2 regions of the Thermoanaerobacter ethanolicus JW 200 genome follow, and region 2 is predicted to be linked to the other one. Evidence: a T-box and tRNA genes for the amino acid it is inferred to sense, from the RefSeq annotation. Region 2 holds a T-box; the other holds one or more tRNA genes.

Region 1 (16,696 bases), 870 kb from region 2:
CTAAAATTATCGACTCACTTTTTGAATATTTTGCTGATAAATTTTTGTCAAAAGGTGTAAAAGTATTTTCATAGTAATCTATATACTCCAATTTATCATTGTCACTATTGTATACAATTTTTAAATTCTTAAAGGGATTACTTCCTTCAAATTTAAAGCTATATAACCCATTTTGCAACTTATGTTCTACCAATTTTAATCCCCTTGTAAAAGGTACCTTCATTATTATTTCTTGTAATATTTTTTCTTCTGAATAAGGATTAGCTTCTGAATAGGCACTTGATAAATTTAAAAATAATATCAAGGCAATCAATCCTGCTAAACAAAATTTTTTAACCATACATAGACCTCCTTGAAAATATTCCCATATATACTATTCTATGTATGGTTAAAAATTCCTGCTTATATAACAAAAAAATCCGGATAACCCGGATTTTTAAACTGCTATTACTTCCCTCACTTCAGGAATTTCTTCTTTGATAGCCCTTTCAATGCCTTCTTTCAGCGTCAACGTAGCAAAAGGGCATCCTCCACAAGCACCTGTCAGCCTTACCTTTACAATTCCATCCTCTGTAACGTCAATAAGTTCCACATTTCCTCCGTCTGCTTGAAGAGATGGTCTTAGAAGCTCTAATACTTCTTCTACTCTTTCTCTCATAGCCTATCCTCCTTCCTGACACAATTATTATACCACAAAAATCAATGGAAATCTATTTTTTGAGTTTTCGACTTATAATTTCTGCAACTTTTTCTAAAAATCTTTTGTCTTCTTCATCAAAAGCAGCTAAATCATCGCTGTCAATATCTATTTCTCCTATTATGTCGCCATTAACCCATATTGGCACTACAATTTCCGATTTCGTCTCAAGACTACAAGCCAAATAATTATCTTCTTTTGTTACATCATCTACAATTATAGTATTTTTTTCTGCAACAGCTCTTCCACAAACCCCCTGTCCTACTTTAATTTTCACATGTTCTGTAGGTCTACCAATATAAGGTCCTATTACTAACTCTCCATCCTTCATGAAATAAAAACCTGTCCAATTATAGTAAGGAACATTGTCTGCTAATATCTTAACAACTTCACCATAAAATTCATCCATATCATCAATTTCTCTTGCCTTTTGGTCAATCCTAACTAATAAGTCATCAAAAACTTTTCTTTTTTCCATCTTTTCAGCTCCTCTGTAAAAAATTTATCAATATAATTTTACCATTAAAATGTTATAAAATAAAGTAGTTCCCTTTTAGATTTATCAATAGTTAAAGATTAATTCAATTTGCCTTAAATAAGAAAACTGCCTCAAAGGCAGTTTAATTGTAAAATTGTTTATTGGGGTCATTTAAAACCCTTCTAATCATCCAGTATGCCAATATCAAAATAAAAGGTGTTACTAACTGAGTTAAAGTAAAAAATCCTATTCCCCATTTTTCATTTAAATATACAGGCCATATTAAAGGATTGTCCCTTACGGTTTCTTCAATTAAACCTCTCATTAATTGATAATAAAATATAAAAGACCAAAATTGATATCCATCAGGCATGTGCTTTTTTTGTATATAAAAATATCTTATGAGAAGTATTACTCCCATAGCAACTCCTACTAATTGCGCAGGCCATCTCCCAAAGGCAAACTCAGTCGGCCTTCCTAATACTTCTTGGTTAAATATATTTCCTATTCTGACTAATATATTACCAATTGAAAGTCCTAAAACTGCGAAATCCTCTAGAGGATTTATCCTCACACCTTTTTTACGACAATAATAAAGCCCTGCTAAAAAACCACCTAAAACTGCACCATGCCATGAAAGTCCACCTTCATAAATCTTTAACACTTGAATAGGATTTTTAATAAACCACTCAGGATAATTTGCCAATACAAACATCAATCGAGCACCTATAACACCAGAAATTACTACAATCATTAATAGATTTAATAAAAAGTCTTCATCGTAATTTAATTTCATTGCCTCTTTGTACAAATAATATCCACCAATAGCAATAGAAATAGCCATAAAAATTCCATACCAATGAACAGCAATTGGACCAATTTTAAAAGCATAAGGGCTAATTGTCGGAATGTACATCATACAACCTCCATACAATAGTTTTTAAACAGAAAACTCTGATAAGATTTTCATTATAATATCATTCTACAGCATTTCGATAATATGTCAAGAGGTGACTTTTATTTCCTTATAATGCTTTTATATGACTCTGAAATAAAAAAATCTATCCTCAACATAAAAAGTTTTGGCACCAAACCTAAATTACATAAAAATAAAGGCAGCAAGCTTCCTTCTACTCTGATTGGTATAAGAAATTGCTCGCGAGGAATATTTAAGAAATTTCAACCGTTTTTTTAAACTCCTCTTTTATCTTCTTTAGCAATTCCTCTTTTGTCATTATATCTACCGCAGTCATAGCCAGAGCTTTGGCTGCAAGTACGGCTGCCTCCTTTCCCCTCTCTGAACCTGCAGCTTTCAAAAATTCCAAGCTATGAGGTGCTATGTCCTCTTCAGCTATGGCAATGTGGGGATGGATAGAAGGCACAACCTGGCTTACATTTCCCATGTCCGTTGAGCCAACGCCCTCTTCCTTATCGCTTATATCATGATAACCCAGTTCCTTTAAATTAGCTTTAAATGTCTCAACCATAGTTTTATTGGTTATTAGGTTGTCAAAGCCAAGCTCAAAATTTCTATATGAAAGCTTTGCTCCAGTTGCCACCTCAGCACCCTTGGCACAGGCTATTACTTTTTCCTTTACCTCCAGCATGTATTTTTTTTCTTTTGCCCTCACGTAAAAGCGGGCGACAGCTCTTTCGGGAATAATATTGGGAGTGTATCCTCCTTCGGTAATTATCCCATGGATTCTCGCATCAGGTCTCAACTGCTGCCTTAAGGCATTGATACCGTTGAAAAGAAGGATGACCGCGTCCAGAGCATTTATGCCTAGGTGAGGTGCAACGGCGGCATGCGCTGCTTTACCCGTATATGTAAACTCCAGAGGTTCTATGGCAAGGGAAGTAGTATATACAGTAGTTCTATTGCCAGGATGTACCATCATAGCTGCATCCACATCAAAAAATACCTCTTTCTACTAGTATTACCTTGGCACCGTCAGTTTCTTCTGCAGGGGAACCTACTAACATCACTTCGCCGAAAAGCTCTTCATCTAATGCCCCTAAGGCTGCTGCAGCTCCAAAACTTGCAGCTGCAATTAAGTTATGACCACAAGCGTGACCTATTTCTGGAAGAGCATCATACTCAGCCAAAAGCGCCACCTTGGGACCAGGTTTTTTACCTTTTTTCTGTGCCAAAAAAGCAGTTGGCAGGCCTTCGACTTCATTTACTAAAAAACCATAACCGTTTATTTTTTCCTTTAATAGTTTTGAAGCTTTAAATTCTTGATTTCCAAGCTCAGGATTTTTGTATATCTCATCAGCAATTTCAAAAATCTCCCCCTTAATACTATCGATAAAAGAAATGACCTTCTTTTTCAATTCTTCCACACCTATAACTCCTTCCTAACCTATATGAATTTTACAAAAATGTTTATCAATATCACTAAGCAGTCTATAAGCATTTCTTCATTTAGAATAAGGGGATTTACGGTTCTGTTGATTTAACCATAATCCCAGCCAAGGATAACGAAAGTAATGATTACTATTGTGTATAACATGTTGTAATTTATGTTATCAATTTAAAACTGTAAAGTCAAGAACCTTTTTGTATCTCCCTCAAATAGGTATAGACATATTTACCACTTAGAGAATAATTACAAAAACATTGAAGAAGAAAACACATAAAAAGAATAGAGCTGCCTCCTTGGGCAACAGGGGCAAAATATTACCATTCCTGCATAAACATCAAAAAATCGAGTAGGAGCTGAATAATTATTTTATTCAGCGTCCTCTCACACCACCGTACGTACCGTTCGGTATACGGCGGTTCATTAGGAATTGTGTACAATTAGATATCTTTGGGATAAACTCTTATAACCTATGCTTTCAAAGTATTTATTTGTAAGAGTCTTATTTAGGATTGGGCTATTGGATATTCTCCAGTAGCCTTTCCTTGTATTGGCGTATTCCCAGGCTTTTTGTTCTTCTACTCCTAGTTTTACTAAGTTATCATGCTTCGTTTTTATCTTCTTCCATTGTTTCCATATACATGCCCTTAGTCTTCGCCTTATCCATTCGTCAAGGGTTTTCATTATGCTTTTCGCGTCTGCTAATCCAAAATAGTTGACCCATCCTGTTGTTATTTGATTTAGTCTTTTTATTCTGTTTTCCATGCTTATTCCCTTGTTCCGATTGGTTATTTCTCTTACTTTTTCCTTAAACCTTTTGATGGATTTTTCATGGATTCTTATTCTTACTTCGTTTTCTTTTGTATAGAATGAAAATCCAAGAAATTTTCTTCTCCATGGTCTATCTACAGCACTTTTTGCTTCGTTGACTTTTAGTTTTAATTTGCTTTCTATGAATTTCTTTATGCTCTTCATTACTCTGTTTCCTGCAGACCTGCTTCTTACATATATGTTGCAGTCATCTGCGTATCGGCAGAATTTGTGCCCTCTCTTTTCAAGTTCTTTGTCTAGTTCATCCAACATTATGTTTGCTAATAGGGGACTTAATGGCCCTCCTTGGGGTGTCCCTTCTTCTGTTGATACTTTGATTCCGTTTATCATTACTCCCGATTCTAGGTATCTTCGTATTAACTTTAGTACTCTTTTGTCTCCTATCCGCTTTTCTAGTTTGGACATTATTATGTCGTGGTTTACTCTGTCAAAGAACTTTTCTAAGTCCATATCTACAACCCATGTGTATCCTTCATTTATGTATGCTTCTGCGGCTTTTATTGCGTCTTTTGCACTGCGTCCTGGTCTGAATCCATAACTGCTATCAGAAAATGTATGGTTGTAGACTTTATTCAGTATTTGGGCTATTGCTTGTTGTATTAGTCTGTCTAGTACTGTAGGTATTCCTAGTAGTCTTACTCCTCCATCTGGTTTGGGAATTTCTACTCTTCGCACTGGTTGTGGTTTGTATTTCCCCTCCAGCAGTTGTTGTTTTATGGTTGGCCAGTTTTCTTTGAGATACGGTAGAAGTTCATCTACTTCCATCCCATCGACTCCATGGCTTCCTTTATTTGCAACAACGCGCTTGTATGCTGCTCTCATGTTTCCTCGTTCTACTATCATTTCAAGCATCTTGCTGGTATATCTTTGTACTTCGTTTCTTCCATCTTCCGACGCCGATGATATACTATGCACTTCCGTTGTCTTTTGAAATTCCATTTCTCTATTCAACGGATAGCCTCTTTGTTGAGTTGTCTGCAGTCTCTGCATATCTTTCGAGTCCATAAGATTTCCAAAACCTCCTAACGTTCGGTCCTTCCTTATCTATTCATGTCTAGATAAGTACTATGACCTCTGCTGACTTCTCAAGGTTCAGCCATACATCACTGCATGGGTTGTCACTTCAGATTTTACTTCCATGACTTATCCTTGAGACCTCCCCGGGTAAGAACGATAACTTTCATCTCATATATCTGCCAGATTTACTGTATGGGATTCGGGTAGTGTTGGACTTCGTTTTGTTACGCAAACTCATCCATCCCAATTCAGCCTCTTATCTGGTTCTTGTTCATCAGACCGAGATTTTGCCTTAAGCTTCCTTCAGATTCCACCTCACGATGGACACCCTTGCTCTTGGCTAGTGGTTCCCACTACCAAGCCCACAGCGGACTTTCACCGCCTAGTTATCGCCCATGCCGGGCGCACATAAAAATCCCGGCATCTATACAATGCCGGAAAATCTTCATATTATTGGTGGGGTTAACAGGGATCGAACCTGTGACCTCTACGATGTGAGCGTAGCGCTCTGACCAGCTGAGCTATAACCCCACTTTCTATATTTTTATTATATACATCTCTCTAAAATATGTCAATCACAAATTTTTTAATACAAAGAAGGACTTTAAACGTTTTAATAGAATTTATAATATAAAACCACTTACTTGCATAATAACATATACTATATAGTAAAAATCACCAAATAAGAATATCATTTTATAAAAAGAGGGATATCATGAATGACTTATTATCATTGAGATGCATAAACATTACTTTGAGCGAAATTCTTAGCGACGAATACCTTTCCCTCATGAAGTGGGAAATAGAAAAAATTTTACAAATTAACTTGATACAACATATTCTAAAATATGAAGACGATACTGAATGGTTTATTCTTCTAAATGGAATAGAAAAAAACTTTCGACTTTGGCTGACAATTTTCCAAGACTCTTATGAACCAGTTAATAGAATTATAATTAATGAACTTTCTGTGTCTTTTGAAAAAGAAATTGACAAAAAAGAACTAGAAAAACAAATTATAAAAACTGTTTCTGAGTTTTTACGCGATATTGGTGTCATTTCAGTATATTCTAATAATACATCTTTGCCTTGGGAAGAATTAGGATTTATGCTAGAAGAAAATAAATTATATTTTAGTTTAAAATAAAACCCCTCAAAAGAGGGATTTTATTTTGCTAATTCATATATAGCGTGAGCATAAATTTTTGCATTTAATATCAAATCTTCAATTTCTATATATTCATCCGCTTGATGTGCTAACTCTGGCTTGCCTGGAAAAACAGGCCCAAATGCTACTGTGTTAGGCATCTCTTTCGCATAAGTTCCTCCACCTATTGCTAAAAGCTCTGCTTTCTGTCCCGTCTGTTCTTCATAAACTTTGCTCAAAGTTTTTATCAAAGGATGGTCTGGTGGGAAATACAAAGGTGGTTGATGGAGCATGTCTTCTATTCTCATCCCATTAGTTTTGATTTTTTCTTCAAAAATATTCATCCAATCCTCATATTTATATTTTACAGGATATCGAATATTTAATCCTAATACTCCTTTGTTTTCATCTAATTGAATAGTACCAACGTTAAAAGTCAATTCTCCTGTTTCATCTTTTAAGTATATCCCAAAAGTTTTTCCATCTGTTTCCATTCCCACATTTGTAGCAAAGAAATGTATAAAATCTTTGACATCGCTATCCTCTAAATCTATTCTGTCAAGGAAGAGAAATAGCTGCATTATAGCATTTTTCCCTAAGTGTGGAAGGCTGCCATGAGCCGAAACCCCTACTGATTTGATTACAAGCATTTCGTCTTTTTCTTCAGCCTTCAAATTGTAACCAGTCTCTTTTATGAAGGCTTCTAACTTATCTTGAATTTCTTTCTTCTTATTTGCCTCTTTTACCTCTAATCCAGCTTCACAATAGCCTGGTACTACATTAGGCCTTTCTCCACCTTTGATGTATTTTATAACAATGTTGCTGGACTTTTTATTAAAGTCTTTTACCACATTAAACATTGTTATTCCTTTTTCTGCATATATAATTGGATATTGAGCATCAGGAGTAAAGCCCATTGTAGGAGCTTCATCGTGTTTTAAATAATAAGCAATCTCGTGAGAACCTGTCTCTTCATTTGTTCCAAATAAAATTCTCACTCTTTTAGAAAGCTTTAACCCAGCGTCTTTTATAGCCTTTAGCCCGTATAAAGCAGCAATTATAGGGCCCTTATCATCTACAGTACCTCTCCCATATATCTTTCCATCATGTATTTCAGCACCATAAGGTGGATAAGTCCACCCATCACCTTCTGGAACTACATCTAAATGTCCCAAAACTCCTATCATTTCTTCTCCTTCGCCGTATTCTGCATACCCTACATAGCCATCCACGTTTTTAGTCCTAAAGCCTAAACTTTGTGCAATCTCTAAAGCTTTGTCCAATGCCTTAGCAACACCTTCTCCATAAGGCATTCCTGGTTTCGGTTCATCTTGTACGCTTTTTATCTTGACTAACTCTTGAACAGATTTTATAATGTCATCTCTCATATTGTCTATGTAGGAATTTAAATCCATAAAAATCCCCCCAATAATTTGGTAATCACATCTCTATTATATACCTTTACTTAAATGTTTTCAATATTTTTCTATCTGCTTCCTATTTTCTTACCTATAACATTCCAAAAGGAAGGGGTTTCAAAGCCAATCCTCCACACACATATGCCATGTAAATTATACCTTTTAGCAACTTCTATCTTCTCAGCTAAAGTGGCAGAGTTTTCAAACCATACCTCTCTCGTTATTCCCGTGTTTTTGTCATAATAGACATAATAAGGCTCTTGGTATTGGTCGCTCCACTTTATTTGAATTCCTTGAATTTGTGCTTTTGTAAGTATTTCTTTTGTAGGGCGAGAGAAACCACCACTTTTACTTGCAGGCCAATCATATCCATAAGTAGCTACTCCTAAACATATTTGTTCAGGTTTAAAACCTTCATTTAGTGCATCTTTGACGTTGTACTCCACCCACTGCTCAGGAGAAACAGGTCCCGGCGGTGAAGAAGCATTATGCCTATCATAGGTCATCAAGGTGACATGGTCCACTAAAGGCGCTAATTCGTGATAGTCGTATATACCTGATATTTCTTTAGGTACCTGATAATGAGGTATAACGGAAATGTCAAGAATTTTACCTTCTTTTTTGATAAGCGGTCTTATTTTGCTTATAAAAGCCGTAAGATAATCTTTGTCCTGAACATAATTTTTAGTTCCATGAGGAATAAACTCAAAATCTATGTTGTAACCGTCAAAATCATGTTTTTTTAATAAAGCCATTAATTGAGAAATAGCCTTTTCTCGGATATTTGGATCCAAAAGAACTTCATCTTTGCTGTTAGCCACATTAACAAGAGGAACTACTTTTATCCCTTGTTTTTTCGCATAATCCAGCACTTGAGGGTTTGTAGAATCTTTTACTGTCCCGTCTCCTTCTACAGTAAGCCACAAGGGAGAAAGTGTATCAATATATCTTGAATATTTTACCAATGATTGATATGAATTATCTGGGCCAGCAGAATCAACATAAAATCCTACTACTTGAAGTTTTTTTACTCCTATCTTACTAAAAGGTTTGAAAAAGGGTTTTTGAGCTGTACTTTTACATCCGCTCAAAGATATTGATATGGTTAATAGCAAAATTATCAAGATTGATATCAATCTCAATTTTTTCCACATAAAAAGATATAACCTCCTCATTTTTATGATTCGGTTATATCTTTTGATAAAAAATAAATTTTATGTATAAAAATATTTTATTTTCAGTTTGGTGGAGATAAGGGGATTCGAACCCCTGACCTCATGCATGCGAGGCATGCGCTCTCCCTACTGAGCTATATCCCCATGTAACCCATATAAAAAAATGGTGGGGTTAACAGGGATCGAACCTGTGACCTCTACGATGTCAACGTAGCGCTCTGACCAGCTGAGCTATAACCCCACTTCTTGCTTTTTTATTATACAATTTTAATAAAAGGTTGTCAATATTTACGCTTTCTATATATAAGCTTTGAGCACCTTGCAATTGCCCTCTATTGTATAACTTGGAATAGAAGCAGGTATTAATACAGTTTCTCCTGCCTTTAATTCAACAGTACCTTCATAATAGTCAATTTTACAATTTCCTTCTACAGCTGTTAAAGTGTTAAATTTTCCTTCTGTATCTATTTTTACTTCTTCATTTATTTCAATTATACTTACCTGAAAATATGGAGATTTAACAACATGAGATATGCGTCCGCCTTGTATTCCTTTAAATTCAGGTATTATTTTATCTGTTTTTAAATTAAAATCTATAACATCTAATGCTTTTTCTATATGTAACTTCCTTTTCCTCCCGAATTCATCTACTCTATTGTAATCATATACTCTATAGGTGAGGTCTGAATTTTGTTGAATTTCACAAATAAGTATGCTTTCACCTATAGCATGCACCATCCCTGAAGGTATGTAAACCACATCTCCTGGCTTTACTTCTATTTCTTTTAAACATTCTTCTAATCTTTCTTCCTCCAATAGCCTTTTAAATTCTTCTTTTGTAGTTCCTTCCTTTAAACCACATACAAGTTTAGCCCCTGGTTTTGCATCTATTATATACCACATCTCTGTTTTTCCAGAATCGCCATTTTCGTATTTAAAAGCATATTCATCATCTGGATGAACTTGGACAGAAAGTTTGTCTTGTGCATCAATTATTTTGATAAGTAAAGGAAATCTCTCATAATTTACCCCTTTACCGTATATATCCTCAAAAAATTTGTAGGCTATATCACTTAGTTTTTGGCCATTAAATTCTCCACCTTCAATTACACTAACAGCTGTTCTATTGTCAGATATTGTCCACAATTCTCCAATTTTTTTACCCTCGGGAATATCAAATCCAAATTTATCTCTTAATGCAGTACCTCCCCATATTCTCTCCATAAAAATAGGCTTAAATTTTAAAGGTTTCATCAACTATCAGCTCCTTTTTCAATTATTTTAAAAGAGGATAAACAAGGTTATCCTCTTTTAAAAAATTATTCAGCTATTTCTAGTGCAATTTTCACCATGTCCATAAAAGTCTTTTGCCTTTCTTCAGCTGTCGTTGCTTCTCCGGTAACCAAGCTATCGCTCACTGTCAATATTGTAAGAGCATCTACATTGTACTTAGCAGCCAAAGTATATAGTCCTGCAGTTTCCATTTCTACTGCCAAAACACCAAACTTCGCCCATAGTTTCCAACTGTCTGGGTCATCATTATAAAAAGTATCCGTTGTAAGAATATTTCCTACTTTAGGTTGTATTCCTAACTCCATTGCTTTATCATAGGCTTTTTTCAATAATTTAAAACTTGCTGTAGGAGCATAATCCATGCCATTAAATCTAATCTTATTTATTGCAGAGTCTGTTGAAGAGCTCATGGCAATTACTATATCTCTGAGTTTGATATCTGGCTGCAAAGAACCACAAGTACCTATTCTTATAAGATTTTTCACGTTGTAACTGGTTATAAGCTCATTTACATAAATAGATAAAGAAGGTACTCCCATGCCTGTCCCTTGAACTGACACTCTTTTCCCTTTATAATATCCTGTAAAACCATACATTCCTCTAACTTCATTGTAACATTTTACATCTTCAAGAAAATTTTCTGCTATGTATTTAGCCCTTAAAGGATCTCCTGGCAATAACACTGTTTGAGCGATTTCGTTTTCTTTAGCCCCAATATGTATGCTCATCTGAATCTCTCCTTCTATAATAGTTTTGCCCATATATAATATTAGCAAAAAACAGCTTTTAAATCAAACAAAAATTTATGGACCAAACAATTTTTTAATTTTGTATAAATAAAAAATAAAAAATACCACAAAATCATGGTATTTTAAATGCATGTGAGCAAGTCTATAAGCCGAGTTCTGTCGAGGATGGCCATCTATCTAGGGGGTCAGTTGCCTGACACCTCTAGCGGCATAACCCGAGGGAAACGGCGGGCCACCTACTCCCTCCTATTCGCCTTGCTCCAGGTGGGGTTTGCAGAGCAGACCAGTCGCCTGGTCCCTGGTGAGCTCTTACCTCACCTTTCCACCCTTACCTGGCACTAAACAAGTTGAGTGCCAGGCGGTATATCTCTGTTGCACTTTCCTTGGAGTCGCCTCCACCGGGTGTTACCCGGCACCCTGCCCTGTGGAGCTCGGACTTTCCTCGTGCGAAATCGCACGCGGCCATCCGACTTACTCACATGCGTTATTTCATATATATTTTTCTAATATCAGTCGAGTATATATTATCATATATATCTGTTTTTGTCAACCTAATTATAGATACATAAAAGGATCTTTTTGACTTTCACTAATTAATACTTCTATTTCGTGTCCCTGTTTCTGAGTTTCATCGATTATATATTCTGCAATAAACCTGACTGCAATATTCTCCGTAGCAAAATGTCCAGCATCAATTAAAGCCAATCCGAGGTGTTGGGCTTCTACTGCATCGTGATAGCCAATATCTGCTGTTATTAAAACATCCGCTCCTTTAGAAACAGCTTTGTGAATAAGACTTGCACCGCTTCCACCACATACAGCCACTTTTCTGATCTTTTTATTTAGGTCTCCTACCACTCTTAAATTATTAATTTTAAGTTTTGCTTTTACTTGTAAAGCTAATTCTTGCAAAGTAGTTTCTGAAATAATTCCAATTCTTCCAAGCCCATATTCTTCTTTAACATTTTCCAAAGAATAAATATCATAAGCAACCTCTTCATAGGGATGAACATTCAGCATTGCAGTTACCACTTTTTCTAAATATCTCTGAGGTACTATAGTTTCTATCTTTACTTCTTCTGTTTTTTCTAGTTTCCCTGTTTCACCAATGAATGGGTTTGTTCCTTCTAAAGGTCTATAAGTTCCAATGCCTCGCGCCTGAAAAGTAGCATCACTATAATTCCCAACAAAACCAGCGCCTGCACTGCACATAGCATTTCTTACCACTTCTTCATATCCTTGTGGCACATAAACTGCAATTTTTTTATATCCTTCGGAATAAGTGACATCCAAAACTTCCCTATCGTATATTCCTAAGACATTACACAAAATATCATTCACCCCATTTGGAGCTATATCAAAAGAGGTATGGGCTGCATAAAGCGAGATATCATTTTTAATAAGTTGTATTAACAATGAGCCCACTGGATTATCAGCTCTGACATTTTTTATTGGCTTAAAAATTAACGGATGATGAGTTACAATCATATCTACTTTTTTGTCAACCGCTTCTTTAATTACTTCAGAAGTAGCATCCAAAGCTACTAAAACTTTTGAGATATCTTTAGAACCATCTCCTATTAATAATCCCACGTTATCCCACTCTTCAGCAAATTTACGCGGTGCAAGTTTATCCATTATGGAAGCTATTACTTGGCATTTCAAGCCCATTTATCAACACCTCGAATTTCTTTACTTTTTCCTCTAATTGCTTACGCTTTTCATTGGTTTCAGGAAGTTTATTTATGATTTTCTTCATTTTGTCGATTTTATACTGCAAAAATTCTTTTAACAGTGGATGTTTTTTTTGTATGAGTTTTTCCCCTACTTGATAATATATGTCATTTTTGACTTTTTGTCTACCATGTTCTGCTACTATTATTTCATAATATTTTTGATTTTCCTTCACTAATTCCTCATCACAAATTTTATATCCATTTTCTATTAAGTATTTCCTCAAATATGTTGAATCTCTCATAGGTTGAAGTATAAATTTCTTAATAGTTTTTGCAGTATCTTTTCCTTCCTCTAATATTTTTGTAATCAAAATTCCTCCCATACCTGCAATGACAACTACGTCTACTTCCCCTGGAGATAAAACATTAAGACCATTCCCTAACCTTGTGTCTATCAAAGATTGCAAATTTCGCTTCTGAACTTCTTTTACAGCTTTATTTAAGGAACCTTTATTTAAATCTGAAGCAACGACATAGGTAGCTATTTTGTTTTCAATAAGGTAAACAGGAATAAAACCATGGTCAGTACCTATGTCTGCAACTTTTGACCCATGAGGAATATATTCAGCAATTTTCCCTAATCGCTCTGTAAGTTTCATGTAATCCTCCTAAAAGTATAAAAAAATAAAAAAGCATTTAAAGCTAAATGCTTTTTTATCAAAATGGTGGGCCTTCAGGGATTTGAACCCCGGACCAATCAGTTATGAGCCGACCGCTCTGCCAGCTGAGCTAAAGGCCCAAAAAGTGGCTCCTCAGGTAGGATTCGAACCTACAACCTACCGGTTAACAGCCGGTTGCTCTACCCTTGAGCTACTGAGGAATACAATAATAATTATACAGATTTTTGCCCCATTGTCAAGAAGCTTATTTAATCAAGGAAATCTTTTAATTTTTTGCTTCTGCTGGGATGCCTCAATTTTCTTAATGCTTTTGCCTCAATTTGTCTTATGCGTTCTCTTGTAACATTAAACTCTTTTCCTACTTCCTCTAAAGTTCTTGCTCGGCCGTCATCAAGGCCAAATCTAAGTCTTAGTACTTTCTCTTCCCTTGGCGTTAGAGTATCAAGAACATCCATCAATTGTTCTTTTAGCATTGTAAAAGCAGCAGCTTCTGCTGGAGCTGGTGCATCTTCATCGGGTATAAAATCTCCTAAGTGGCTGTCTTCCTCTTCCCCAATAGGAGTTTCTAAAGATACAGGTTCTTGCGCTATTTTCATTATCTCTCTTACTTTTTCTTCTGGCATACCCATCTCTTTTGCCAACTCTTCAGGGGTAGGTTCGCGACCTAATTCCTGCAGCAATTGCCTTTGAACTCTTATCAATTTGTTGATAGTTTCTACCATGTGTACAGGGATTCTTATGGTTCTTGCTTGGTCTGCAATAGCTCTTGTGATAGCCTGTCTTATCCACCATGTGGCATAAGTACTGAATTTGTAGCCTTTTCTATAGTCAAATTTTTCAACTGCTTTGAGTAACCCTAAATTTCCCTCTTGTATCAAATCTAAGAAAAGCATTCCTCTTCCTACGTATCTTTTTGCTATGCTTACAACCAATCTTAAATTGGCTTCTATAAGTCTTTTTTTAGCTTCTTCGTCTCCTTGTTCGATTCTTTTTGCCAATTCAATCTCTTCTTCAGGAGTGAGAAGAGGAATCTTGCCTATCTCCTTCAAATACATTCTCACAGGGTCATCTATACTGATTCCTTCAGGAAGAGAAAGGTCTAAGTCTAAATCTTCTTCAGTTATTTCTTCCTGACGAGGTTCTTCCCCAACAATTTCAATTCCCATGTCTTCAAAAGCATCATATACCTTCTCAATTTGGTCAGGATTTAAATCAATATCTTCTAAAGAATCCATTATCTCATTGTAGGTGAGCATCCCAGTTTTTTTTCCTTTATTGATAAGTTCTGTAATGGCTTCTTTAGACAATTCTTCGTTGTTCATAGGTTTCCCCTCCCTATGGGTTTCTTTCTTTTTAGCCATTTTTTATCTTTAGCATCTCCTTTTCACAATTTTGTAATTCTATTAAAAGTTGCCTTTCTTTATCTATATCCCCCAACATATGAGCTTCATTGATGGCTCTTTTAATCTTTTCTCTTTTAACTGCCAAACTGTTAATGAGAATCTTGTTTATAATATCATCAATAGCTTGTTCAGTAATATTTTCACTCTCGTAAAAAGCTTTAATAATATCGTTAAAATCAGATATGAGATTTTCGTCTTGTAATAAATAAACAATATCATTTATTTGAGTTTTTTTCCCATCCTCCAACCTTGACATTATTTCTTCAAAAATTGGCTTTAATTTAACATTCTCCAGCATATCGGCAGTAATTGTTTCTTTCACCCTTTTGTAAAGATTATTATCATACAGTAGCAATGCAATTAAGTACTTTTCTGGTGATATTTTACTACTGCTACTGTATATATTATGCCTTATCTTGCCAGCCATATACATATTTTTTTGATTTTTTTCAATTTCCCTATTGACAAAACGAGCAACCTCTGTTCTCACTGCATTCTCAGATATTTGAGCAACTTTAGCCACTGAAGAAATATAGACTTCCCTTTTCACTTCATCAGAAAGTTTTGCAATATCTTTTGCAATTTTTTTAACATATATTATTCTATCTTGAGGGTTATCAAGGTCGAGATTTTTTCTATATACCTTTGCTTTAAACTCAATTAAACTATCGGCATTTTCTATTAATTGATTAAATGCTTCTACTCCTTCTTTTTTTATAAACTCATCAGGGTCTTTCCCATAAGGAATAGTCAGTACTTTTATATTTAAATTCAATTCATCAAGAATGTCAAGTCCTCTTAATGCGGCACTAATACCAGCTTCATCCGCATCATAAGCAATTACAACATTTCCTTTATACCTTTTTATGAGTCTTGCTTGGTCCCCTGTCAAAGCGGTTCCTAAAGATGCTACAGCACAATCTATTCCAGCTTGGTGTAAGGAAATAGCGTCCATGTATCCTTCTACAATAATAAATTTGTCTTGTTGAGTTTTTTTAGCAAAATTTATTGCAAATAGCGTTTTGCCTTTTTTAAAGACCTCTGTCTCCGGAGTGTTTAAGTATTTAGGCAAACTATCATCAATAGAGCGGCCTCCAAAACCTATAACATTACCCTTTACATCTATAATAGGAAACATTACTCTATTTCTAAACCTGTCGTAATAGCGGTTATTTTTTTGAGACAAAAGTCCCGCCTTTACCAGAAAACTTTCTGTATAGCCTTTTTCCTTTAAAAAATTTAAAAGTCCATTTCCTTGAGGTGGTGAATAACCTATTCCAAATTTTTTTATCGTTGCTTCTGTCAAACCTCTTTTTCTTATATAAGCTAAAGCCTGTCTACCTTCTTCAGAAAAAAGCTTATTATAAAAATACATAGCTGCTAATTTATTTATTTTATATATTTCGTCAATAAGCTTCTTTCTTCGGTACTCCTGATCACTTAGTTGGCTTTCTTCAAGAGTTATTCCCACTCTATCTGCTAAAAATTCAATTGCTTCTTTAAAAGTCAAATTTTCAATATCCATTATAAAAGTAACAACATTTCCACTGGCATTACAGCCAAAACAGTGATAAACCTGTTTTTCTTGACTGACCATAAAAGATGGGGTTTTTTCTCTATGAAAAGGACACAGACCTTTAAATTCTTTTCCCGCTTTTTTTAGTTCTACATACTCTGATATAACATCTACTATGTCATTTGCTTCTATGACCTTTTCAATCATTTCTCTTGAGTAAGCCATCAATATCACCTAATTATTCTATTCGACA
Region 2 (16,696 bases):
TCACTAGACGTCAAGAGGCTAGGCCACAAGAAACTATTCCAATTGCCAGTAAACATAAAAATGAATTGAGTTGCAAGAGCAGGTTTAGACAAAGGCAAAACTATTTTAAAGAAAATCCCAAATCGTGACAAACCGTCAATTGTAGCTGCTTCTTCTAACTCTTTGGGAAGAGATAAGAAAAATTGCCTCATTAAAAATATTCCAAAATTACTAGTCAAAAATGGAATTGTAAGGCCCATGTAAGTGTTCACCCAGCCTAATTTGCTGAGAAGGATATAAGTTGGCACCATCACTACCTGTCCTGGTACCATCATGAGAGCAAGCACAACCATAAACAATAAATTTCTTCCAGGAAAATTTATTCTTGCAAGTGCATACCCTGCCATAGAATTAAACAGGATATTGCCAAACGTCACTATAGCTGCAACTATAGCACTATTTATAAACCACCTTAAAAAAGGAAATTTTGTAATTATCATTTTATAGTTATCTAAAGTTAAATGTTTTATATTTACAGCAAAAGTATTTAATTCACTGGTGGGTTTTAGAGATGTTATTATAGACCATATAAAAGGACCAAGTGTAATTACTGCATATCCTACTACAACGATATAAAATAAAAGCCGCAACACCTTTTTCATCTATTGCCACCTCCTAATAGGTTTCTTCTTTGAAAAGCTTTCGCTGTATAAGAGTCAATATCAAGATTATTACAAATAATGCAAAAGCCATAGCTGAAGCGTAACCCATGTTAAAATCTCTAAAGCCTGTCCTATATATATCCAGCACGACTGTCATTGTAGCATCAAGAGGCCCACCAGTCCCTTGCGATACTACATAGGCTTGGTCAAAAACCTGAAAAGTACCAATTAATGACATTACTAGATTAAAAAACACTATTGGCCTCAACATTGGAAGGGTAATTTTGAAAAACCTTTGAAATTTATTAGCTCCATCTACTTCCGCCGCCTCGTACAATTCTGATGGTATATCCTGTAATCCAGCAAGAAAAATCACCATGTAATTACCTACAGAAGACCATATCGCCATCATCATGATAGAAGGAAGCGCAAACCTTACATCATTAAACCAAGCAGGTCCTTGTATGCCAAATTTAGCTAACAAAGCATTAACTAAACCATCTGCTTTAAATAGATATAAAAATATTACAGAAACTGCAACTGTGGATGTAACAGTTGGTATATAATAGGCAACTCTAAAAAATGTTTTACCTTTAATATTCGAATTTACAATTAATGCTAGTATTAAGGCAATAATTAGCTGTGTTGGCACTACTCCTAAAGAATAAAGTGTTGTATTTAAAAGAGCCCTTTTAAATGTCGGGTCGCTAAATAACTTTATATAATTTGCAAATCCAACCCATCGGCTTGCTTCAGGATTTAAAAAAGAAAATTCTTTAAAACTTATAATAAAAGCATAAATTAATGGTCCTATCAAAAAAATAGATATTGAAGCAATAAAAGGTAACACAAAAGCATACCCTGACAAAGCTTCGTATAAATACCTCTTTTTCATAGTCATTTTAGCTTCCATAAATACATCCTTCCCTTCAACCTTAAAAAATCATAATTGCAGCACCTTATTTTAGTAAGGTGCTGCTTGTTTAAATTATTGTCCAACTTCCTTTTGTGCATTGTCAAGAGCTTGTTGAGCACTACTTATTTGCTTCATTATTAATGCTTCACAGGCTTTATTAGCCGCATCTACTACCTTTGTGCCATACAAGCCAAACTGCCATGGTACTGCATAGGAAGCACCATCTACAAAGGCAGCTCTTTCAGGATATTTCTCCTTAAATCCTTCTTGCATAGACTTTCTCGATGGAAGTGCAAGACCTGAATCTACTACAAATTGCTGTCCTTCTTTACCGGTTAAAAATTCAATAAGCTTAAATGCTTCATCTTTATGTTGGCTGTTTTTATTCATCACATATGCAACAGTGAAAGCCATTGTAGATTTTTGCTTTCCTGCTGGAAGCTCTGCTATACCATAGTTTAAATCAGGAGCTTTTTCTTTGAGGAATGGTATCATCCAGCCACCTTCTATTGCCATTGCAGCTTTTTTAGCAGCAAAAGCATCTCCATTCCAGCCTTCTCCCATGTTTTGTGGTGTGTCAGCAACTTTGTCTTTTGTAATGAGGCCTACATAAAAATCAAGAGCTTGTGCATTCTCTGGCAGATTTAAAGTAACTTTTCCATCTTGATATACTGAACCGCCATTTTGATTTATAAAAGCATCAAATCTTGCAAGGTCTGCTGATAAAACCAAACCTTTGACACCGTCTTTTGTCAACTTTTTAGCTACATCTCTTAATTCCTCCCATGTTTTTGGAGGTTCATTTATTCCAGCGGCTTTAAACATGTCTTTGTTGTAAAACAAAGCTAGAGTATTGAAATCCTTTGGCAAACCATAAGTTTTTCCTTCCCACTGAAAAGCGGAAAGCAAAGCAGGTTCGAAATCATTTACATCCACATTGTATTTCTTAATATAATCATCTAATGGCTCTAAAACTCCTGAAGACATAAGCTGTGGTGCAGGCATGCTGTCAAGATAGAATATGTCTGGTGCTGTATTTGACGCCAGTTCTGTTTGTAATTTTTGCATGTAATCTCCCACAATTGTCTCAATTTGCACATCTATATTTGGATATTTTTCTTTAAACTTAGCTATTTGGTCATCCACTATCTTCTTTTCTGCTGGAGATGAAGACCACATACCTAATTTTATAGTAACTGGTTTCACCGTCTCTTGTTTTTGTGTATTTGTCTCATTGGCACTGGAGGTATTATTTTTACTGGATGAACAACCAGCTAAAACAGTAGCTAATACAAAGATCGTCAAAACAAAGATGCTTAAAAGTTTTTTACTCATTACCACTTTCCCCTTTCATAATTTTATAGTAAAATATCTGATTGAGGACTTAAAATTTTACTTCAACTTCACTTATCCCCCCTTAAAACTTAATCAATTTATTTTAAGGTATAGCAGGTTACCACCTGCCTGTACCTTTTTGACTATTGTAACGTAATCTCTTTCCCTTTTACCTTTACTTTTATATTTCCTTTTCCTTCTAATTTTTTTACTGACACGTCCTCTTTTGTAACAATTACCTCAATTAAATTGCCTTTCCAGAATACTTTATAGGAAAGTTTGTCCCATTTTTCTGGCAGCCACGGATTTATATTTAATATCTCTTCTTTGTCAATTTCCATTCCGCCAAATCCAAAAACAGCTACTTGCCATGTACCACCAGCAGATGCAGCATGCAAACCTTCTTTAGTGTTACCCTGATTGTCCACAAGGTCAACGTTGGCACTTCTCATAAAAGATTGGTACGCGTTTTTGTGGTCCCCAACTTTTAAACCCATAATGGCATACATACTTGGACCTAAAGAAGACTTGTGCATAGTCCGCTTTTCATAATATTCGTAATTGATTCTTTTCGTCTCTTCGTCAAATTCCTCGCCTAACAAAAGCATCAACATTACAACGTCAGCCTGTTTAATAAGTTGTGTATCACCCAATCTCGTTATATCAACACCTTCAGGCCATATAGGCATATTGTTTTCATCAAATTTATCAATAACATAATCTTTTTTGTCAAAATAACCTTCAAATTGTTCTATCAGCTTTTTGTCTTTGTCATAAGGTATATATATTTTTTCTTCAACTTCTTTCCACTTTTCCATTTCCTCATTTGTCAAACATATCTTGTTTGATATAGCATAATAATGTTCAGGGTATTTTTCTTTTAACATATTGATTAGTTCAAGTCCCTTTTTAATATTCCATTTTGCAAGGTAATTAGTATAAGCATTATTATCAACATGTTCATGAAATTCGTCAGGACCTATGACATTGTTTATTTCATACCTGTCTAATTCTTTTACATATTCACATCTAGATACCCAAAACCTTGCAGTCTCAAAAATGACTTCTGCACCATAATTCAACATAAACTCAATATCCTCTGTCGCTCTAAAATACTCCCACACTGCAAAAGCTATATCAGCAGTTATATGATGCTCTAAATCTCCTGTCCATATCCTTACAGGGTTTCCTTTGTAATCAAATCCCCATTTAGGTGTCTCTTCCTCTCCTGTGTCTGCAGATTCCCAAGGATATTGTGCTCCTTTATATCCATTTAAAGTCGCATTTTTTCTTGCTGCATCAAGCATATTGTACCTGTACATCAAAAGTGTTCTAGCTGCCTGCGGATACACATATATGAAAAAGGGAAGCATAAATATCTCAGTATCCCAAAATACATGGCCTTTGTATCCCTCACCATGAAGAGCTTTCGCAGCAATACTTACCAGGGGGTCATTTTCATTGACAGAACTCATGAGATGAAAAATATTAAAACGCAAAGCTTTATCTGCTTCTTCATCCCCTTCAATATTTATATCTGCAACAGACCATAGTTCTTCATATACCTCAATATGTCTCTGCAACTCTTTGTCAATACCTTCTCCAGCAAAAGCAAAGAGTTCTTTTTCCACCGTCGTCTTTAACAGGTCTTTTCTTACGTCTCTGGAGGTATAAGTTATTACAAATTTGTCAATTACTACTGTTTTGTTCTCTGTACCGTCAAACTCAAAGTACTCAATACTTCTCTCACCTAAAGGCAAAAACCTTTTAAATTTAGCTACGTTATTTTTTTCTTCATCTTCATGATGATATATCCTCACTGTACTACCTGTTGCTATGCGGGTATCATCGTCAACAGTTGCTGTTTCAAGATAAACTCCATTTTTACTTAGACTACTATTGTTAGCCACTTTCAAATGCTTTACTCTATACTTTGGGCTATCTGCTGAATTTAAAACAGTCCCATCAATAATGCTCTCTATACCTACAACACCACTGTAATTTACAGGTGTTACAAATAGCTTAATTGCAGAACGATGACGGTCACTGCGGCTTAAAAATCTGTATCCCTCAATTCGAGTAATTCTATCTTTGCTGTCTTTTATCAACATACTCCTAAATAGAATACCTTTTTTCATATCAAGAATTCTTTTAAATTCTATCAACTGGCATTTATCCAAACTTAATTCTTCACCTTCAACATACAACTTTATTCTCAACCAATTTTGAGCATTTACAATTTCTCTAACCTGCGCATCTGACTTGTCAAAAATTCCTGCAATAAAATTTCCCGACCTTTCTCCCTCGTTTCCTTCCTCAAAAGTACCTCTTACGCCCATGTAACCATTTGTAAGTGTAAAAAGGGTCTCATATCGAGGATTTACCTCTGTATTATACTCATTTTGGAAAATAAGCCATTTGTCATCACTTATTAAATTGTTTACATCCTCTAAAAACATGTGCTTTACCACTTATATACCTCCATCCTTACCAAAAATTCTATCCGAAACGTTTTGGATACTTTTTAAAAAAAATTATATCTTTCTAGCTGAATCTCTAATTACAAGTTTATGAGGTATTAATATATGCTGAGGCTTTTCCCCTTTTATAATAGATAAAAGATGTTTTGCTGCATTATATCCCATCTTAAAAGTATCTTGTCTTATAGTAGTAAGTCCAGGAGTAATAAGGGATGCAAGTTCAATATCGTCAAAACCTACAATAGAGATGTCATCAGGCACTTTCATTCCTAAGTCTTTTGCTGCTTTGAAAGACCCTATTGCCATCAAATCAGAAGCATGAAATACAGCAGTTATTTCCGGATGTTCAAAAACCAACGTCTTAAAAGAATTATATCCACCTTCTTGAGTAAAATCATCAAAAACTACATATTCCTCTTTGTAAGGTATATTATTTTTTTCAAGAGCTTTTTTATAACCTTCTAACCTTTCAAAACTTACAGCCGCATCATTATGCCCATTTATAAATCCAATATTTCTATGTCCCAACTTTATAAGATAACTTGTAGCCTCAAAAGCTGCCTGAACGTTATCCGAACTTACATATCCCACTTTATCAGTAAGTATTGGTATATCAATCAAAACAGTGGGAATTTGTGTTTTCTTTATTTCTTTAATGTAAGGATCACTCAATCTTAAGCCTTCTACAATAGCCCCTTCCACTTTTCTGTCATTGCAAAGCTTCTCATAGGAAGTGGCATCTTGGCTTTCCGGGTCTACAGTAAAAAGTATAAGGTCATATTTATCTTTTCTTAATCCTGCTTTTATTCCTGCAAGCACTTCGAGAAAGAAAGGATGATACGCCCCCGGCTTTATTAACTCAGAAACAACCAATCCAACCGTATGAGTCTTATTTGTGACAAGTCCTCTTGCAATAGAGTTTGGAGTATAATTAAGTTTTTCCGCTATTTTTTTAATTCTCTCGCGGGTTTCCTCACTTACATCCGGATATCCGTTTAAAGCTCTTGAAACCGTCGTAACAGATACACCCGCATATTTTGCTATATCTCTTATTGTAACTGCCATTTAATATCCACCTTTTCCAAAACGTTTTGGTTGTTTGGTTTCATTTTATCAAAAACCTTTTCACCTGTCAATAGATTTTTTCCTTCCATAAGGACACACTTCCATACAAATACCGCATACATATCCTCTTCCAATGTGTTTAAAATTTTTATTCATATATTCGCTACAGGCTCTTGCATCAACTATTTCTTCTCTCGGCATTCCCTCTTTCCATAGAGTACCATAAAGTGCCATAGCAGGACAGGCTTCTACACATAATTTGCAGCTGCCACATTTACTTTCAGTAACAGGAGCCCCTGTTTCAAAAGGCATGTTTGTGAGGACAGTCCCTAATCTTATCCGTGGACCATATTTATAAGTCACAAGAAGGCCATTTTTTCCTATCCAACCTATTCCTGCTCTTGTAGCAGCAGTTTTATGTGGAAAAAGTCCCCTGTATTCCCCCAAATCAGCAATCGATTGAGAAGCAGGAACAGCTAATGCTTTATAGCCCCATTCTTCAAGAATAAGAACTGTTCTTAAGGTTATCTGGTCAATTAGCGTATTTACAGAACGGTAATGGTGATAATAAGTGTGAGTCGGCTTATTCTCAATTTCATCCACTATTCTATCCGCTAATTTTATTACAACTGTAATGGCATACGGAATATCTGAAAGAGTATCGGGAAGGATACCTGTAAGATTTGAAAAACCCACTAAAGACGCTCCCCACTCTTTGATTTTTTGCTCTAAAATTTTTTGTTTTTCCATCTTTATCAACCCTTTTAGTAAAATTTATGCACATAAATATTTTAACACAACAAAATATATTTTTTTAAAATTTTTCAAGTATATTTTTTATCCACCTACACAAATTAAGTATGAGAAAGAGTAAGGAGGGATTTAAATGGCAAGAGGTAGTTGGAATGATCGTCCAAAAATGGTACCAGAGGCTCACAAAGCCCTTGATAATATGAAATACGAAATCGCATCAGAGCTTGGCCTTCCAGTTAAGCAAGGTTCTGAAGATTATTGGGGATATGTAAGTAGCCGAGATTGCGGCAAAGTAGGAGGACAAATGTTAAGACGAATGGTTCATTTTGCTGAATCTGCCATGGCAAGGGGCATCAGTATATATGGTTCTACTCCTGCACAGGGCGGTCCACAAGGTGCTGCAGGAAGTGAATCAGAATATATGCAAAGATAGAAAGAGAAAAAGAGAGTATTTCGTATACTCTCTCAGACTGTAGACAAACTTTCGTAAAGGAGATATTTTGCATAAGGAGCGACTTGTTACAAAGCGGCCCGGCACTCAAGTAAGAAAGTTTATAAAGCAAAAATAGAAAAAACAAGCATACTTACTTGAGTGCCGGGAAACTTAGCAAGACCGAGGGTGGAGGCAGGGCCGAAGCCATGGATGGCGAAGGCGGGCACCTGAGGCAAGGAGGCCGATTGTGCCCGGTACCCTGCCGGAGCCCGAAGGTCGAGCTTTAGTTTTGTCGCTTTGGAACATCGGAGCGACGATGCAAAATATCTCCTTTGAATATTTTTTAACTTTGTCAACAAACTGAGAGAGTATTTCGTATACTCTCTTTTATTATTGTATATTTTGTGATAGAATTAACTTAAACATACCACATATAGTAATAATGCGAGGTGGTAACTTGGCTTACGAAATACAAGAATTAGCAGAAAACAAGTTAATTATACTATACATCTTAAACAGAATAAATATGCCTATTACAGACGAGCAAATAAGCAAAATTATCTTAGATAACAAACTTATGAACTATTTCTATTTAAGACAGTACCTTGACGAATTAATAGAAACTGGCTTTATAAAATTAGAAGAAGAAAAATATTTTATTACTGAAGAAGGTATAAACATTTTAAAACTATTTTTCACAAGAATCCCCTTTGAAACACGGCAAAAAATAGACGAATACATCCTTTTAAACAAAGAAAAAATAAAACAGGAATCTCAATATATAGCCACTTATTACAAAAAAGACGAAAACCAATATATAGCTAATTGCAAAGTCGTAGAAAATGATATAGTTTTGATTGAGCTAAACATAAATGTAGTAAACAGCGAGCAGGCAAAACTTATCTGCGATAATTGGAAACAAAAATCTCAAGACGTATATGCATACATAATAAAAGTCCTCACAGGTCAATAACAAGGCCTTGGGGCTCTTTTCTTGTTTCAATAAACTTCACTACCCTCATTTCATCAATGTCAATTATATTCACTTTGTTTTCTTCTGCAGAAGAAACATAAGCATATTTATCTAAAATACATAAATACCCAGGTGCATATCCACAATAAACTTCTTTTTTCTGTTTTGTAAATAAATCTATTTTGCACAGCGTATTAGAGCAAGAATTAAGCACATACAAAAAGTTTTCCTTTTTCCGTACCATTGTAGGAACTTTTCCTACTCCTATTTCCCCAGTTACTTTCAAACTTTGCAGGTTTATCATGGAAATTTTTCCATTTATCCCCGTTTCAAAATAACTGTTTATTACATACAAACAGTCCCAATCTTCAGAGAAAGTCATTCCTATAGGCCTTGCCCCTGTCACAATAAAATCTACAATCCTATAACTATAAGGGTCGATTAATAAAATTTCATCAGAATTCATATTGCTCACAAAAATCAAATCATACTTTTCATTGTAAATTATGTCCTGGGGGAAACTTCCCACTTTAACTTGCCCTATCACTTTTTTCTCTTCAATATCAAAAATACTTATAGAGTCTGAGTCTCCATTAACCACTAATATATAATCTCCATGCATAATGCCATTATTAGGATAATTACCTACATACAGAGAAATTTCTGAAGTAAAATCGTCTAGGTTTATTATACTAATTGAATTATCATAAGCATTTAAAGAATACAGTTTCTGTCTCTGTTTATCTAAAATTAATCGATGAGGACCACATAAATATTTAGAATAGACATTTAAGGGCAGATGTTTATTGTTATATGAATTAATCTTTGCAAAATCTCTGTAATTTGTCTCCAAATTAACTCGCTCAATAATATCTTCTCCCATATTAGCAATGTAAATGTACAAAACACATCCCCCCACATATTAGCATAATTCCATAATATGCAGGAGGATATATTTGAGAAACCAATAACTCCATAAAAAATCGCTCACTTAAATTGTGAGCGTCTTTCAATATTTTTACAAATTTACCACCGAGGTGGCCCTGTATCATACCTGCAACCACTTGTTCTTTTAGCCTGTTGATAAGTCTTAAAACCCGCATGGCTGTAATAATGGTCGGGGCAACAGGATTTGAACCTGCGACCTCACGGTCCCGAACCGCGCGCGCTACCGCTGCGCCATGCCCCGACACATTATTCATTTTATCATACTCCTTTCCTTTTTTCAATAAACAAAATAAAGTTATAGCCCTACCCAAACTCAAAACTATTTAATTATTTTTTTCAAAAAACACTTATTAGTAGCAAACTTTCTGAGAAATTTGGCTCTAAAATGAATTTCTAAATTTTATAATTGCAATTGACAGATAAATGAATTAAGTGTATAATAAAACTATCAAATTGGAAAGGGCGATTGATATGACTTATTTGGAGTTAGAATTTATGCGCTCTTCAAAACCAGTAAATGCACCAATTAGAACGTTGAAGAAATGTAATGCAATTACATGTATCCATAATTGCAACAGTTTTTGTGTGACCTATAAAGATTTTAAGTGCGATTTTCAAGAAGAAATTAAAATACCTGAACAATAAATCAGGCGGTCGAAAGACCGCTTTTATCATACGTCTATTATTTTTTCCATCAATTCATTCATGTTATATTTGATTTTTTGTTCTTTAGCAATCCTTAAGAGTCTCAAATATTCTTGTCTTGCAAAATCGTACTTTAGCCTTGCTAACTTTATCTTAAGGTAGTTGTCATTTTCCAGCATTTCTAAATTTCTTTCTGCTTCTTTCATCGCCTTTAGTGCTTTATCTATCTCCCGTAACAACGCAGTCCCTGTCATTTCCATAACAACCACCTTCTCATTACGGCCTTTACACCTTACATTATATTAAAAATATGTCTTAATTATTACCTTTTTAAGCATAGGCCTCACATAACCAATCATGTACAATGAACCACAAAAAAGTACCATATCCTCTTCCTTAGCTATATCCAGGGCGTATTTTACCGCTTCTTCAATATTTTCAATCGCAATCACTTTTTCTTTTTCTATCCGCTCTGCAAGTTCACTTGCCTTATAAGCTCTTTCACTTATTGGGGTGGTTGTTATTATAATATCTGCCTCTGGCACAATTATATCCAACATCTTCTGTGTATCTTTGTCTTTAAGCATTCCAATTACTAAAATCAATTTATCATATTTAAATAATTTTAGAGACTCTTTCAAAACAGTCATTCCTTGAGGATTGTGAGCACCGTCTATTACTACGTAGGGTTTTTTTCTCATTACTTCCAATCTTCCAGGCCATTTTGCCCTGTAAAGCCCTTCCCTTATATCTTTTTCTGTGATTTCGTATCCATACATTTTCAATTTTTCTACGCTCTCAATCGCCAAAGCAGCATTGTAAATCTGATGTTCTCCCAATAAAGTAATTTTTAAGTCCTTGTATTTTTTGTAGTCAAAAATCTGAAAATCAGGGTTTTGTTCTTTTATAATTACGTTACTTTTTTCAAGTACAGTCAAATAAGCATTTCTTACCTCACATGCTTCTATGATGACTTTCAATGCTTCTGGCTGTTGATAAAAACTTACCACCACTCCATTTCGCTTGATAATGCCTGCCTTTTCATATGCAATCTCTCCTAAAGTATGTCCCAATCTGTCTGTATGGTCATAATCAATAGTGGTTATAACAGAAACTAATGAAAAATCAATAGCATTTGTTGCGTCAAATCTACCTCCAAGTCCTACCTCTAAAACTACAAAATCCACTTTTTCATCATAAAAATATTTAAAAGCAATTGCAGTTACCACTTCAAATTCCGTCGGATGATTGTATCCTTCCTCCACCATACGAGATATTATAGGCTTTATATATTCAACATAATAAATCAACTTTTCCTTGGAAATATTTTCTCCATTTATTCTCATTCTCTCTTCAAATTCTTCGAGGTAGGGAGAAGTATATAAAGCTACTTTATATCCAGCCTGCTGCAAAATGTTGCTTATAAAAGCTGATGTAGAGCCTTTTCCATTTGTACCAGCAACGTGGATAATTTTAAGGTTTTTTTGAGGATTCCCCATATAATTTAATAATCTTCTTATATTTTCTAATCCCAACTTTATGCCAAATTTGTATGTACCATGTATGTAGCTAATTGCTTCTTCATAGTTCATTTAAGCCCATCTCCCATATAAACGGATTTTACAAAAACAATCCCATCAAAACCTCATCTACGTATTCATCACCAATTTTAAACTGTTTTTTTCTTCTACCCTCTTCTTCAAAACCAAATTTCTTATAAAGGTGTATTGCTACTTCATTGGTACTAAAAACACTGAGGCAAAGTTTTTCATAGCCTTTGCTTTTTGCCCAATTAATAGCTTCCGTAAACAACTTTGTTCCGATTCCTATATTCCTAAATCGAGCGTCTATACTTATACCTATTTCTCCTACATGTTGTACTTTAGGAGACCTTCCTCCATAATAACGAAAGAGAGTAAGGCAGCCTACGATTTCACCACCGTAGTCTGCCACTAGGATCAAATCTTTGTTGCGGTCTAAATTTTTAATAAGCTGTTTTTCTTCCTCCTCAGACCAATTAAATGTCTCTGACACCATATACAATTTTTCTCTTCCAACACTGTTTAAAAGCTTTATTATCCCCCTCGCATCTTTTACCTTAGCCTCTCTTATAACCAGTTGAGACTCTTTTTTGGGCCTTTTAAACAAAGATAACATACAAATCCCCCTAGAGGTTAACTCTTTAATAACTTAAGTCTTTCCTCTATGTTTTTAAGCATCGTAGTATATTTTTCTAATTTCTCTCTTTCAGCACTGACTACTTTTTCTGGCGCTTTTTTAACGAAATTTTCATTATTTAAAAGCCCTTGTGCTCTTTCAATTTCGCTTATCACTTTTTGTCTTTCTTCATTAAGCCTCTTTATCTCTTCTTCTAAGTCTATTAAATCTTCAAGTGGAAGTACCACCAATCCTCCTTCTATTGCTCCACTCAAAGCTTTATGAGGAATTTTACTTTTATCTGTTTCAATTACAACTTCGCTAGCACCTGCAAGTTTCATTATATAATTTGTACCCACTTCAAACATCTTTACATAATTTTCATTTTCAACAGTCACAATAACTTTTGCTTTTTTAGAAGGGGAAACATTTGCTTCTGCTCTTAAATTTCTAATGGTCCTAATAGCTTCCATTATAATCTCAGCATTTTTCGCTTCTTCAGTGAAATCCAGTTCTTCTTTGTATTTCGGCCATTCAGCAATCATTATGCTCTCGCCCTCATGAGGTAAATTCTGCCATATTTCTTCAGTTATAAAAGGCATAAAGGGGTGCAAAAGCCTCAAAGTATTATCAAGCACATATCTTAAAACAGACTTTGTAACCTTTTTAGCTTCAAGGTTATCACTGTATAACACAGGTTTACTAAGTTCTATATACCAATCGCAAAATTCGCTCCACACAAAGTCATAAAGTTTTGTCGCAGCTATTCCTAACTCAAATTTTTCTAAATTCTCTGTCACTTCTTTTACTATATTGTTATACCTTGTCAAAATCCACTTATCAGCAATAGTTAACCCCTCTGTATAAAGATTAGTATCATTATCAGTTAAATTCAGCAACACATATCTTGAAGCGTTCCACAATTTATTTGCAAAGTTTCTGCTGAGTTCAACTTTATCTTGACTAAACCTCATATCGTTTCCTGGAGCATTTCCTATGACTAATGTAAACCTTAAAGTGTCTGCTCCATACTTTTCAATAACCTCTAACGGGTCTATTCCATTGCCAAGAGATTTGCTCATTTTTCTACCTTGAGCATCCCTGACTAAACCATGTATCAAAACATGCTTAAATGGTACTTCTTTCATAAATTCCAAACTCATAAAAATCATTCTTGCAACCCAGAAGAAAATTATGTCATATCCCGTAACAAGTACATCTGTCGGATAGAAATATCTTAAATCTTCTGTTTCTTCTGGCCAACCCATAGTAGAGAAAGGCCAAAGTGCAGAACTAAACCAAGTATCTAATACATCTTCGTCTTGATGTATGTTGGTACTTCCACAAGCTTCACATTTTTCCGGGTCTTTACGCGATACAGTTATATGACCACAGTCATCACAATACCAGGCAGGAATTCTGTGTCCCCACCATAATTGCCTTGAAATACACCAATCCTTTATGTTTTCTAACCAATTAATGTATATTTTTTCAAACCGTTCTGGCACAAACTTAATTTTTCCTTCTTTTACAACTTCTAAAGCAGGTTTCGCTAAAGGCTCCATCTTTACAAACCACTGCTTGGAAAGTAGAGGTTCAACTACCGTATCGCACCTGTAACAATGTCCCACATTGTGAACGTGGTCTTCAACTTTTAGAAGTAGTCCGAGATTTTTGAGGTCTTCTACTATCTTTTCTCTCGCCTCATACCTATCAAGACCTTTATATTTTCCTCCATTTTCATTGATTATCGCATTCTCATTCATTATGTTGATAAATGGAAGATTGTGTCTTGTCCCCATCTCAAAGTCATTTGGATCGTGAGCAGGCGTCACTTTAACAGCACCAGTTCCAAATGAAGGATCAACGTAGCTGTCAGCAATTACAGGTATCTCCCTTCCTACAAGTGGCAGTATCAAAGTCTTACCTACCACATCCTTATACCTTTCATCATCAGGATTTACAGCAACTGCTACATCCCCCAGCATCGTCTCTGGCCTTGTAGTAGCTATAACTACATATCCATCTTCACCTTTTATGGGGTATTTGATGTACCACAAATGCCCTTTTTGCTCTTTATGTTCCACTTCCGCATCAGATAAAGCAGTGTTGCAGTCTGGGCACCAATTTATTATCCTATCACCTCTGTATATGAGCCCTTTTTCATAGAGTGAAACAAAAACTTCTCTTACCGCCCTTGAACATACTTCATCCATAGTAAAGCGTGTCCTTGTCCAATCACAAGAAGAACCCAACTTTTTTAATTGGCTTAAAATACGGTTTTCGTATTTGTCCTTCCATGCCCATGCCCTTTTCAAAAACTCTTCTCTTCCTATTTCTTTCTTTGTAAGCCCCGTTTCTTCTCTTATCGTGTCTAAAACTTTTATCTCCGTCGCAATGCTGGCATGGTCTGAGCCAGGTATCCACAAAACTGCATAACCCTGCATTCTTTTCCATCTTATCAATATGTCCTGCAAAGTATTGTCAAGTGCATGTCCCATATGTAATTGCCCTGTTATGTTTGGAGGCGGTATAACAATGGTAAATGGCTGTTTTTCAGGGTCTATTTTAGGAGTAAAATATCCTTTTTCCATCCAAAAAGCATAAATTCTATCTTCAAATTCCTTTGGATTGTAGGTTTTAGCTATCTCTTTCATGCCTTACACTCCCTCCGTAAAATTTTAAAACCCTTTCACCCACAAAGGGCGAAAGGGCATTTCGCGGTACCACCTTTATTTATCACTCAAGCTATAACGGGCAGACCCGTTTAAACCTACTCAACTTCGGTTTACAGGCTCCAGAGCTACCTTCAGTGTACCCTTGGCGGGAATCCTTTCAGCCCATGGGATATCCCTCTCTTTAGCCAGTATACCCTTACTCCTCTCTTTCATAGCCTCATATTCTATTTGATATATAATATATATAAAATCTCACCAATTGTCAACAGCCAATTTCCATAAGTCTGTGTCAAGATTTTGTAGGTAAAAAATTTTTATAACTGACCTCACCGTTAAAAATCTAGGAGTTTAAAATTAGTAGTTTATATATATTGCTAATTATGTTAAATTATTACTTCAACAAATCATAAATATCCGCTTTCTTTTTTGCTTTTTTAATGTAAAATATATACTAGAATTGTTTACTCCTCAAATACCTACTGCTAATCCATTTGCTCGTGTTAATTCCTTTAAAACGTATTTTATCCATGGCTTGCTCGCAACTGGACCTTTCAGTATCGGTAATGAAACTCTTAACCATTCTTCTATGTCTTCTTCCGCGTATTTTCTTTTTTTCTCCTGCTTTGTCGGCTGCATTATCTTTTTTATTTCTTCTTGTTTTAAATGCCACTGCATTGTATAGTCTTCTAATCTGCCATTCGCTTTTTCTGATAATATCCTACTCATCCTGTCTCCACCTTCTTCTGTCCACCTAGCTCCAAGCCGTTTCATACGTCTTGCTATGTTATGCTGAACTTGGCCTTCTATGGCTCCTAATCTTTCCGCTCCTTCAGAACCTTTTTGTCATTTCTCAAATTAATTCAGCCCAAAACCGATAAAATTTTTCAGATTAAATAATCTTGTGATAAAATTAATGCTAAAGGAATTTGATAAATTTTTTTCAGATTCCTTTAGCATTAGTTTTAATTGGAGAGGTTACTTATGCAAATAGTTTTCCATGTTGATAACATTGAAGAATATTTACATAAAGGTAAAGATTACAATTTCCCTGCCCCACCAGATAGATGTCCTTATCCCGATTGCAAGTGTAGAGTAAAACTAAAAAAGCACGGGTTTTATTACCGCTATTATTTAGACGGACTTAACTGTGTAAAAATAGCCATAAGAAGATATATATGCCCTGTGTGCAAAAGGACTCTTTCCTACCTTCCTGATTTCTGTATTCCTCATTTTCAGTATTCTTTCAATATGATTGTAAAGTCTTTAAAAGAGACACTTCTCAGAGAAAAAACTCTCAGTTCTTTCATAAGTGACTTAAAAAGAAACTTCCCTACCATACTATTTTCAAGACAGCATATATATTTTTACACCAAAAGGATAATGAATAATTTAAGTTTTATCATATACGGATTAAGGCAAATAAACCCTTACATAAAGTTATCTAAGACTGACTCACAAAGAGAGAGGGCCAGAGAGATTTTGGACATAATAAGCATTGTACCACTCTTCTCCCAACGGTTTTATGCTCATTGCCAAAAATCATTTCTGGCCTCTCTCACATAATTTTAGCATTAAACCTGAAAGATTTAAATAAAAATTTTGATTTTTTCTTAGCAACATAACTTTTTCCTTTAATGTCCCCCAGGTATGAGCTAAAATTACGATTAAGAAA

The links. A T-box is a leader RNA that pairs with one kind of tRNA and senses whether it is charged. The one in region 2 lies ahead of EB239_RS06605 (valine--tRNA ligase), so its partner is inferred to be a tRNA-Val.
Region 1: it has a tRNA-Val gene. The T-box ahead of EB239_RS06605 (valine--tRNA ligase) is inferred to sense a tRNA for this amino acid. The anticodon was not compared.

What each region holds. Positions count from the first base shown of each region.
Region 1 is NZ_CP033580.1:2,218,447-2,235,142, forward strand. Features, by position in the region: gene EB239_RS11165 (hypothetical protein) at 1-340, opposite strand, end outside; gene EB239_RS11170 (NifU family protein) at 437-658, opposite strand; gene EB239_RS11175 (GAF domain-containing protein) at 711-1,175, opposite strand; gene EB239_RS11180 (prolipoprotein diacylglyceryl transferase) at 1,318-2,091, opposite strand; gene EB239_RS15360 (peptidase dimerization domain-containing protein) at 2,345-3,085, opposite strand; gene EB239_RS15365 (zinc-binding metallopeptidase family protein) at 3,087-3,518, opposite strand; gene ltrA (group II intron reverse transcriptase/maturase) at 3,962-5,374, opposite strand; tRNA gene EB239_RS11195 (tRNA-Val) at 5,841-5,917, opposite strand; gene EB239_RS11200 (hypothetical protein) at 6,102-6,533, shown strand; gene pepV (dipeptidase PepV) at 6,554-7,948, opposite strand; gene EB239_RS11210 (glycosyl hydrolase family 18 protein) at 8,020-9,105, opposite strand; tRNA gene EB239_RS11215 (tRNA-Ala) at 9,195-9,270, opposite strand; tRNA gene EB239_RS11220 (tRNA-Val) at 9,291-9,367, opposite strand; gene manA (mannose-6-phosphate isomerase, class I) at 9,424-10,380, opposite strand; gene deoD (purine-nucleoside phosphorylase) at 10,446-11,147, opposite strand; RNA gene rnpB (RNase P RNA component class A) at 11,298-11,646, opposite strand; gene EB239_RS11240 (Nif3-like dinuclear metal center hexameric protein) at 11,724-12,839, opposite strand; gene EB239_RS11245 (tRNA (adenine(22)-N(1))-methyltransferase) at 12,799-13,503, opposite strand; tRNA gene EB239_RS11250 (tRNA-Ile) at 13,568-13,643, opposite strand; tRNA gene EB239_RS11255 (tRNA-Asn) at 13,650-13,724, opposite strand; gene rpoD (RNA polymerase sigma factor RpoD) at 13,773-14,846, opposite strand; gene dnaG (DNA primase) at 14,878-16,668, opposite strand.
Region 2 is NZ_CP033580.1:1,343,580-1,360,275, reverse strand. Features, by position in the region: gene EB239_RS06675 (carbohydrate ABC transporter permease) at 1-641, opposite strand, end outside; gene EB239_RS06670 (carbohydrate ABC transporter permease) at 655-1,554, opposite strand; gene EB239_RS06665 (ABC transporter substrate-binding protein) at 1,630-2,892, opposite strand; gene EB239_RS06660 (glycoside hydrolase family 65 protein) at 3,036-5,363, opposite strand; gene EB239_RS06655 (LacI family DNA-binding transcriptional regulator) at 5,427-6,437, opposite strand; gene EB239_RS06650 (4Fe-4S double cluster binding domain-containing protein) at 6,498-7,187, opposite strand; gene EB239_RS06645 (alpha/beta-type small acid-soluble spore protein) at 7,324-7,623, shown strand; gene EB239_RS06640 (DUF4364 family protein) at 8,081-8,596, shown strand; gene EB239_RS06635 (YncE family protein) at 8,583-9,500, opposite strand; tRNA gene EB239_RS06625 (tRNA-Pro) at 9,711-9,785, opposite strand; gene EB239_RS14625 (hypothetical protein) at 9,998-10,189, shown strand; gene EB239_RS06620 (hypothetical protein) at 10,216-10,449, opposite strand; gene EB239_RS06615 (bifunctional folylpolyglutamate synthase/dihydrofolate synthase) at 10,492-11,781, opposite strand; gene EB239_RS06610 (GNAT family N-acetyltransferase) at 11,810-12,346, opposite strand; gene EB239_RS06605 (valine--tRNA ligase) at 12,364-15,003, opposite strand; T-box leader at 15,045-15,246, opposite strand; partial or broken gene EB239_RS06600 (ISLre2 family transposase) at 15,493-15,858, opposite strand; gene EB239_RS06595 (DUF6431 domain-containing protein) at 16,006-16,587, shown strand.